Linked DNA regions of Ammoniphilus sp. CFH 90114. The protein of the gene in region 1 interacts with the protein of each later gene in a pairwise test. Links are inferred from orthologs where the notes say so. Each region holds a gene or a part of one and is shown on either strand. Other genes may lie near its edges.

The links. The genes of interacting proteins can lie anywhere in the genome.
Region 2: the proteins of EIZ39_RS06530 (region 1) and purT interact in binary tests that used the Escherichia coli proteins (3 or more experiments, as listed by UniProt). The link is inferred for Ammoniphilus sp. CFH 90114 from one-to-one orthologs.

Annotation. Positions count from the first base shown.
Region 1 is NZ_SDLI01000002.1:363,900-368,036, reverse strand. Bases 1-2,999 are described here. They hold EIZ39_RS06530 (polyprenyl synthetase family protein), read right to left. Parts: upstream 1,949-2,999; coding sequence 1,052-1,948; downstream 1-1,051. Other genes in these bases: xseA (exodeoxyribonuclease VII large subunit), read right to left, coding at 2,180-2,999; xseB (exodeoxyribonuclease VII small subunit), read right to left, coding at 1,945-2,193; EIZ39_RS06535 (hypothetical protein), read right to left, coding at 540-803; dxs (1-deoxy-D-xylulose-5-phosphate synthase), read right to left, coding at 1-179. Outside these bases: more of xseA, read right to left, coding at 3,000-3,541; bifunctional methylenetetrahydrofolate dehydrogenase/methenyltetrahydrofolate cyclohydrolase FolD, read right to left, coding at 3,561-4,137.
Region 2 is NZ_SDLI01000006.1:49,978-54,598, reverse strand. The notes cover bases 652-3,576. They hold purT (formate-dependent phosphoribosylglycinamide formyltransferase), read left to right. Parts: upstream 652-1,484; coding sequence 1,485-2,669; downstream 2,670-3,576. Other genes in these bases: EIZ39_RS14505 (diguanylate cyclase domain-containing protein), read left to right, coding at 2,931-3,576; EIZ39_RS14515 (CotD family spore coat protein), read right to left, coding at 1,061-1,273. Outside these bases: megL (methionine gamma-lyase), read right to left, coding at 1-578; more of EIZ39_RS14505, read left to right, coding at 3,577-4,211; EIZ39_RS14500 (GntR family transcriptional regulator), read left to right, coding at 4,252-4,621. UniProt on the Escherichia coli protein: Involved in the de novo purine biosynthesis. Catalyzes the transfer of formate to 5-phospho-ribosyl-glycinamide (GAR), producing 5-phospho-ribosyl-N-formylglycinamide (FGAR). Formate is provided by PurU via hydrolysis of 10-formyl-tetrahydrofolate.

The DNA of each region.
Region 1 (4,137 bases):
TTAAAAACATGGTGAAGAGCTAGGGTCAATTCCACAACTCCTAGATTCGACGCAAGATGCCCTCCCGTTTTTGAAAGCTTTTCAATGAGAAACTGTCGAATTTCCTCAGCCAGCTCTTCCATCTGAGGAATAGACAGTTGTTTTAATTTGTCTGGGGAGTTTATTTCTCTTAACAGCAAGGTAACTCCTCACTTTCGTATCATTTATAACTATGATTGCCAATTTATTCAACTCTAATAGTTATTTGGCTCAAACAATAACACTATGTTAACATAAAACATTTCTATCGACATCTTTTTTGTTATCATAAACGAAAAAAGCATTGCCCAGTACAGGACAACGCCTTAAGGCTTATGTAGCAAAATTGGATATCATTTAGAAGAGTGGTCACCCTGTAGGTAAACACTGTGGCTTGAGGTCCAGTAGGTTTTCCCAAGCAGGAACCAGAACGTTGCCGTTCTGGCGGTTTCCCTTTATACCCACCTCAATGCTGTCGCCATACATTGGACTGGATTACCACTTAGTCCACACTTTAATCCCTACAGGACTACGCATAAAGCGAACAGTCTAGGAGATTTCCTCAGCAGCCCTGAACATCCTCCTAGCCTCTTTTGCAGTGCAGGTTTCATACGGCACTGGATTACCGCATCTGGCCAAGGATAACGGCAAACTGAATCCCATACTCCCTCCGGCACCACGCAAGGCAGGCTACGCTGTACATCGACCGCATGCATTGTGTAGCCGACATACAGGTTCATACCCCAAGCCATAGCTGTACGTGCGCTTTTCGCCATACTACGCACTTGGGCCTCCGCGGAATCAGGGTCAACGCCCACATGCCATTGTGGATCGCCCCGAAACCTTAACCCCCAGCACAGACCCACGACTGGGCGTCGTAAGCCTCCACCAGGGACTTCATCGATGTGCCCTTTAGCGGATTTTTAGCCCCGCCTTCAGAGAAAGGGGACCGACTAGAATACTGCACCACTCTTCATCAACTTGGTATTATATCATACACAGAATCGTGTCTCAATGTGCGGGATCCAATGATCTACTTATCTCGTTTAATTATAAAATCAGCCAAAGCATCCAATACTTGCGTCTGCACTCTGGTCTTGCGAAGAGCCTGCTTCGCTTCCGTTACTAGCCGTTCTAGTTCAGCTTGACTTGCTTTTAACCCTATTAAAGCTGGATAAGTAGATTTCTCCTTAGCGATATCGCTTCCTACCGGCTTCCCGATCGTTGCTTCATCCCCATAGACATCAAGGATGTCATCCTGGATCTGAAAAGCGAGTCCAATATTGCGGGCGAACAGCGTTAATTGCTCCATCTGTTCCTCGTCTGCCCCACCTAATCGTGCTCCGCTGCGAACGCAAAATATGAGTAGATCTGCCGTCTTATGATGGTGGATATATTGCAGCTCAGGTAGCTCAAGTTGCTTGCCTTCCCCAAGCAGATCAGCCATCTGACCTCCAACCATTCCTTGCGGTCCAGCATACCTAGAAAGCTCACAGACAATGGACAAAATATGGGTTGGAGCAATCCCCAACTGAGCAAGGGAACAAACCGCTCGAAAAGCTTCTGTTAAAAGACCATCCCCAGCAAGGATGGCTGTTGCCTCACCAAACTTCTTATGATTGGTGGGCTTTCCCCTGCGAAAATCGTCATTATCCATGGCAGGCAGATCATCATGAATAAGGGAATACGTATGAATCATCTCGACTGCACAAGCAGCAGGCAAGCCGATATCTGGACTTTTCCCGAATGCTTCTAGAGTCGCAAGCAACAGGATAGGACGAATTCGCTTTCCTCCAGCATAATAGGAATATTCCATCGATTCCATCAGAGGCTTAGGCACTCCATCAGTTGGCAAAAAAGCAGGCAATGCCTGCTCAATATATCTTTGTTTCTCTATTAAGTATTCTTGAATATTAAAGACAGAGTTCACTTGCGATCCTCCTCGAGCTCAAGAGGCTTGAGCACCATGCCCCCATTTTCCTCTAATAAGGTCTCAATCTTCTGTTCCACTTTATCTAGTTTCTGACTGCACACCTGTGACAATAACATGCCATCTTGAAAGAGATCGATTGCCTTCTCCAGAGGAACTTCGCCAGCCTCCAGCATATCGACAATCTCTTCTAATTGCTTGAGTGCTTCTTCAAAGGTAAGAGCAAGCATTTCATTCTTTTCCATGGTTTTTCCTCTCTTCTAGCGCCCAAACTGAGCAATCTATCGTTCCATCCATTAATTTTACCTTTACCCCATCACCAGGGTCAAGCTGATGTATGGACTTAACTAATTCCTCGTTCTTATAGACCAAGGAATAGCCTCGACCCATAATCTTTAATGGGCTTAGGCCATCTAAGCGAGCCATGGTTAACAGCCAGTCGTTTCTTTTATCGCTAACGGTCTGAGAAGCAAGCTTCACGAGACCCTGTTGAATTCGTCCCAATCTTTCCCTATAATCCTTGAGTTGCTTCCCCGGATTATAGAATTGGAGTCGCCCAGTTGAAACGTTTAACTTTAATCTTCGTTCTCTATTAAATCGATGCATTCCTAAATAGAAGCGATCAACTAGTCGATCTAACTTCTGATTCGCGGATTCTACTTGTTTCTGCGGGTGCTTTAATACCAAGGAACGGTGTGCTCTCTTGAATCTCTCTTCGGATTGGTTCAGACGAGTCAATAACTTTGACTGCAACTTATCCTGCAACCAAGTAAGTCGTTGACGGAGTTCTAAAACATGAGGAACTGCCAGTTCAGCAGCTGCTGTCGGTGTAGCGGCTCGAATATCTGCCACAAAGTCAGCAATCGTGAAATCCGTCTCATGACCCACAGCAGATATGATAGGGATTCTGGAAGCAAAGATGCTTCTTGCTACAATCTCTGTATTGAACGCCCACAGTTCTTCAATAGAGCCCCCTCCACGCCCAACGATTAACACATCGATGGCGTCCTCACTCTTGTTCATCAACTCAATGGCTTTACTTATGGAAGAAGGAGCTTGTTCACCTTGGACTAAAACAGGTACCAGAATAATTCGAGCGATAGGGTAGCGTCTTCTAATCGTCGTAATGATATCTCGAACAGCAGCCCCAGTTGGACTCGTCACAACACCAATTGCACGCGGATAGACAGGTAACCCTTTTTTCCGATCGGGGGCAAAAAGCCCTTCTTCTTGGAGTTTTTGTTTTAACTGTTCGAAAGCTAGATAGAGGCTCCCAATCCCGTCCGGTTGCATTTCTCTCGCAATTAATTGGTATTGTCCACCACTCTCATATACAGAAATAGCTCCCCGAACAAGCACTTTGGTCCCATTCTTAGGTATAAACTTAAGATAACGGTTATTTCCTGCAAACATGACTGCTTTTAGCACCGCATCCTCATCTTTGACCGTAAAATACATATGACCACGGCTATGGTGGGTAAAATTCGAGATTTCTCCACGAATCCAGACATCCTGAAGCTGTGTGTTACCTTCAATAAGATCCTTTAAGTATCGGTTGATCTCAGCAACGGAATAAATATTACGATTCTCCAATACTTTTAGCCCCCTGCTTCTACGCCATCATTTTCTTTTTTGCCGCTTCAACCGTATTCTTCAATAACATGGTTATCGTCATAGGTCCGACTCCACCAGGAACCGGGGTAATAAATCCTGCTATTTCCTTTACTTCATCAAAGCGAACATCACCAACGAGTTTATTCCCTTCTACCCGGTTTACTCCTACATCAATAACAATAGCTCCTGGTGCTACGTGTTCTGCTCCGATCATATGGGCTTTACCGACAGCTACAACAAGAATATCGGCTTGACGAGTAATATCGGCTAAATTCTTCGTTCTGGAATGACAAATGGAAACCGTAGCGTTTTCTTGTAACAATAACATAGAGACGGGTTTCCCTACAATATTACTTCTTCCTACGACCACGGCATGCTTCCCAGATATCGATGTGCCTGTACGCTTAATCAGCTCTACCACACCATGAGGAGTACAAGGAAGGTAGCAATCTGCGCCAATGACCATATTCCCAACATTGATTGGATGGAAACCATCAACATCTTTAGCTGGATGAATAGCTTGAATAACCGCTTCCTCGGAAATATGCTTAGGAAGGGGAAGCTGTACCAAGATG
Region 2 (4,621 bases), on another replicon or contig:
TAAGGGGACATAAAGGTATTATCTACTACAGTTAAGATACCACGCTCTTTGGCCATTTTAGAAATCATGGACAGATCTACGAGTTCTAGAGTAGGGTTTATGGGTGTTTCTACGTAAATCACTTTTGTATTTGGCTGTAAAGCTTCTAACAGGGAGGCTTCTCCGTCCATACGGCATAGCGAATACTCGACTCCAAAACGATCCTTTAATAAATTTAACAATCCAAAGGTACAGCCATATAATCCCTTAGAGCATAAAATATGATCTCCTGTCCTTAGAAGTCCTAGTAGTACGGCTGATACGGCTGCCATACCAGAAGAAAAAGCGAGGCCAGCATCTGCTTTTTCCAAGGCAGCTACTTTTTCTTCAAATACGGCGACCGTAGGATTTCCCAAGCGAGAATAAATATAACCGGATTCAACACCTGCAAAACGGTTCGCTCCTTCTTCTACAGAAGAAAAAGCAAAGGTTGAGGTCTGATAGATGGGAAGAGCGAGAGCTCCTGTTTCTTTATCCTTATCATATCCAGCGTGTATGGCTAGTGTATTTAATCCATATTTCTTCTCTTTTTCTTTCATGATTGTTTATGACCTCCTTCATTTAAGTTTTATTTTCCAAACTTACAATCCATTTCATTCGATGGGTTCGCAATCCGAGCACACTCTGCCAAGGAGGCAAAGACAGAAGTGGCAAGTTGACTCACTGAAGGGGATCGTGTAAAATAAAACTCACCTGCAATGTACGTAGCACCAACTTTGTTTCGAACCGTAATGTTACTACGGGATTCCAATATTTCGTTTACGACGCTAAGCCTCGACCGAGTGGAAAGCGAACTAGACTGTGCGGAAACCCACCTGCGAGAGCGGGTTCTAGAAACAGACTGGTGATACGGCATAAGCGGGGCTCTAAGCAAGTATCATATACCTTAGTCCCAGTAGCTCAGCAGGATAGAGCAACGGCCTTCTAAGCCGTGTGTCGGGAGTTCGAATCTCTCCTGGGACGCCATACATAGCGAATGAATTAGGGAATGCCCATAGGCATTCCCTTTTTGCTGTTCTTTTTAGCAATTCCGTCTTTGAATAGGAGCAGTTGGAGCTACCACATGTTGTTGGTGTACTGGACCCATTACATTTCTTTCGGTGTGTGGGAACATATGCTGATGTTGAACAATATAGTTATGACGATAGATGGTTTGACTCGGATGAATATGCTCGACTACACAATGATGGTAAACATCTCTTACACAGGTTCTCATGGGATGGACAATTCTCATTAATAATCAGCCCCTCTCTTGGTTTCTGTATATGGTATGTACAGAAGCACTATCTCGAATCGTCATTTGCCCTAGGATAATCGTCTATTTTCTGTTTGGTCATTTTAGAAGGGCGATTGACTAATGCTTGATGCTTCATATATACTTTAAAGGTCGATAACGAACGATTTTTTAGTAAATCAATAATAACGTTCGTATTTAGGAGGTTTATATGTACGGATCACCGTTTAGCCCAACAGCAAAAAAGATGATGCTCCTTGGTTCGGGGGAACTTGGTAAAGAAGTTATCATTGAAGCGCAGCGTTTCGGTATAGAAACGATTGCAGTAGACCGATATGCTAATGCCCCAGCGATGCAAGTAGCTCACCGTTCCCACGTCATTGATATGCTTGATCCTGAAGAACTCTACCGCCTGGTTCATCAAGAGATGCCAGACTTCATCGTCCCTGAAATTGAAGCTATCGCGACTTCTGCACTAGTCAGATTGGAAGGTGAAGGGTTTAATGTTGTTCCTACAGCACGAGCTACACAATTGACGATGGACCGAGAGGGGATCCGACGATTGGCTGCAGAAGAATTACAACTTCCCACAGCAAGATATGAATTTGCCAATACGCTGGATGAATTAAGAGATGCTGTCCAGAAAATAGGCACCCCTTGTGTGATAAAACCCATCATGAGTTCTTCCGGGAAGGGGCAAAGTGTTTGTCGCTCTCTAGAAGATGTTGAACAATCTTGGAACATCGCAATAGAAGGAAGCCGAGGAAAAAGCACTCGTGTGATCATTGAAGAGTTCATTCATTTCGACTCTGAGATTACGTTACTAACTGTTCGTTCAGCAACAGGCACAGTCTTCTGTCCTCCTATAGGGCATATTCAAAAGGACGGGGACTATGTTGAATCCTGGCAGCCTCATGTGATGACGGTAGAACAAATTGTGGAATCCGAACGGATTGCTAAATTAGTTACAGATGCTCTAAACGGTTATGGAGTATTTGGTGTCGAATTGTTTATTGGTAAAGATAAAGTTTACTTTAGCGAAGTTTCGCCACGCCCTCATGACACTGGCATGGTCACGATGATTACTCAGGATCTATCTGAATTTGCCCTTCATGTACGTGCGATATTAGGCCTTCCTATCCCGACCATTAGACTCCTGTCCCCAGGAGCGTCCTATACCCTGAAAGCAGAATTAGAACATAAAGCCTTTCAGATTAACGGAATAAGTGATGCACTTGCGATTCCAGACACTCAAGTTCGAATCTTCGGTAAACCAGAAACCAAAGTGGGCCGCAGAATGGCTGTCGCGCTAAGTGCAGCTAACCATGTTGAAACGGCTCGCCTCCAAGCAAAAAAAGCAGCGCAAGCCCTATCCATTCAATATGGCCAGGATTAAATCGCTTTAATAAAAACATGGACTATCCAGGAGGATAGTCCTATTTGATTGATCATCATAAGATGCAATGCCCTAGTGCTTTCTACTAAAATAGGAAGAAAGGGTGATAGACGATAGGGAAATGAGTTGAGAATATGTAAGGAATCATATAAAATGAAGTCAATGCAGAGAAAAAATTGGATATTTTTCATGATTGTGGTACATGTTTTCGATCACTGATTAGTTTGTTCGTTCCTCTGAAATTATTGGGGTGAATACGATATGAGAAATTACGTAAGCAACATTTTCAATGAGCCCAGGAGACTCATCGCATCGATCATAACCGTTCTCCTAGCATGTGGGCTATTATTACTTCTTGTAATGTATGATTTGAATTCTGAATTGAGCGGATTCGTAGCGACCGGAGGGACCTACCTTCAGAAGAAAATTTGGATTCTAGAATCTCTTATTCTTTTTACTCTCGTGTGCATGATCATATTTCTTTTTGTCTTGTCTTACCTTCTCTCTCATCGCTCGAAACAACCTATCCATCAATCCGTACCTAAGATCATTCAGCACAAGGAAACTTCAATCCATCAGGTAGCAACGACAATATCGCTCATTCTTGAAGAACAAAAAAGGATCGAAGAGGAACTGCGCAGCAAAGAAGAATGGTTAAGAACCACACTAAACAGCATGCCTCATGCCGTTCTGACAACAGACGGCACTGGCCGGGTCACTTACATGAACCCAATGGCAGAAGACATGACAGGGTGGAGAAAGGATGAAGCAGAAGGGAAGCCCGTAACAGAGGTTTATCTGATACGCCCTGAAGAGAGTAACGTAGAATTGATTAATCCTTTGCAACTAGCTAAAGAGAAAGCAAAAGAAAAAATCCGTCAATATATATTGCAGTCCAAGCTTGGCAGGGAATTGTGGATCCTCTGCAGCATCGCCCCATTAAGAAGTGGACGTGGGGAGAGCCTTGGGGTTGTTATTGCTTTCCAGGATCATACCGATCAGAAACAAAATGAAAAACAAATGAGTTACGAAGCAAACTTTGATGAACTCACCGGTTTACCTAACCGAAGACACCTTCAGAAGAAATTCCAAGGATTGATTTCTGCTAATTTATACAATAATAGGAATATCGCCATTATGTTTCTTGATTTAGATCGCTTTAAGTCCGTTAACGATAGCTTCGGACACGAAATGGGGGACTCGCTACTAAAGTCTGTTGCCATACGACTACAGAACATCATTAGCAAGGAAGACTTCATTTCTCGACTAGCAGGGGATGAATTTGTCATTATCCTACATGATATCACCAAACCACAGGCAGTCGGTGTCGCCCAACGTATACTAGATACGATGAAAGAACCATTCAGCTTAAGAGGAAAGAATCTGATGATTACACCTAGTATAGGCATAAGCCTATATCCAGAGCACGGTACACAGTTAGATGAATTACTGGACCGTGCAGATCATGCGATGTACATAGCTAAAAGAAACGGAAAGAACAATTATCACGTCTATGAGAACCCGGAGAAAATAAGTTCCTAATAAAGAACCTATATTCAGTACAAAACGTGGGGGATGATCCATGCCTATTCCAAAAGATTATCTAGCACCTCATCGTGTTTCCGCAAAAGAACGTGCCTTATCCGAGTTACAACGGTGGATCATTGATGGGACGTTACAGCCAGGGGAAAAATTAAATGATATGGAATTAGCGGAAGCCTTAGGCCTTAGCCGCACACCGGTCCGAGAAGCTTTGCAGTTATTAGAAGTACAGGGATTCATTGCGATGCAGCCAGGAAAGGTAACCCGAGTAACAACCATCGAAAAAGGGGATATTCTTAAGATTTATCCACCATTAGCTGCCTTACACGCTCTTGCAGCTGAGCTGGCTGGACCGCTTATGGAACCAGAGCAAATTCAACTTCTACGTAAATTAAACAATGAATTCGGTG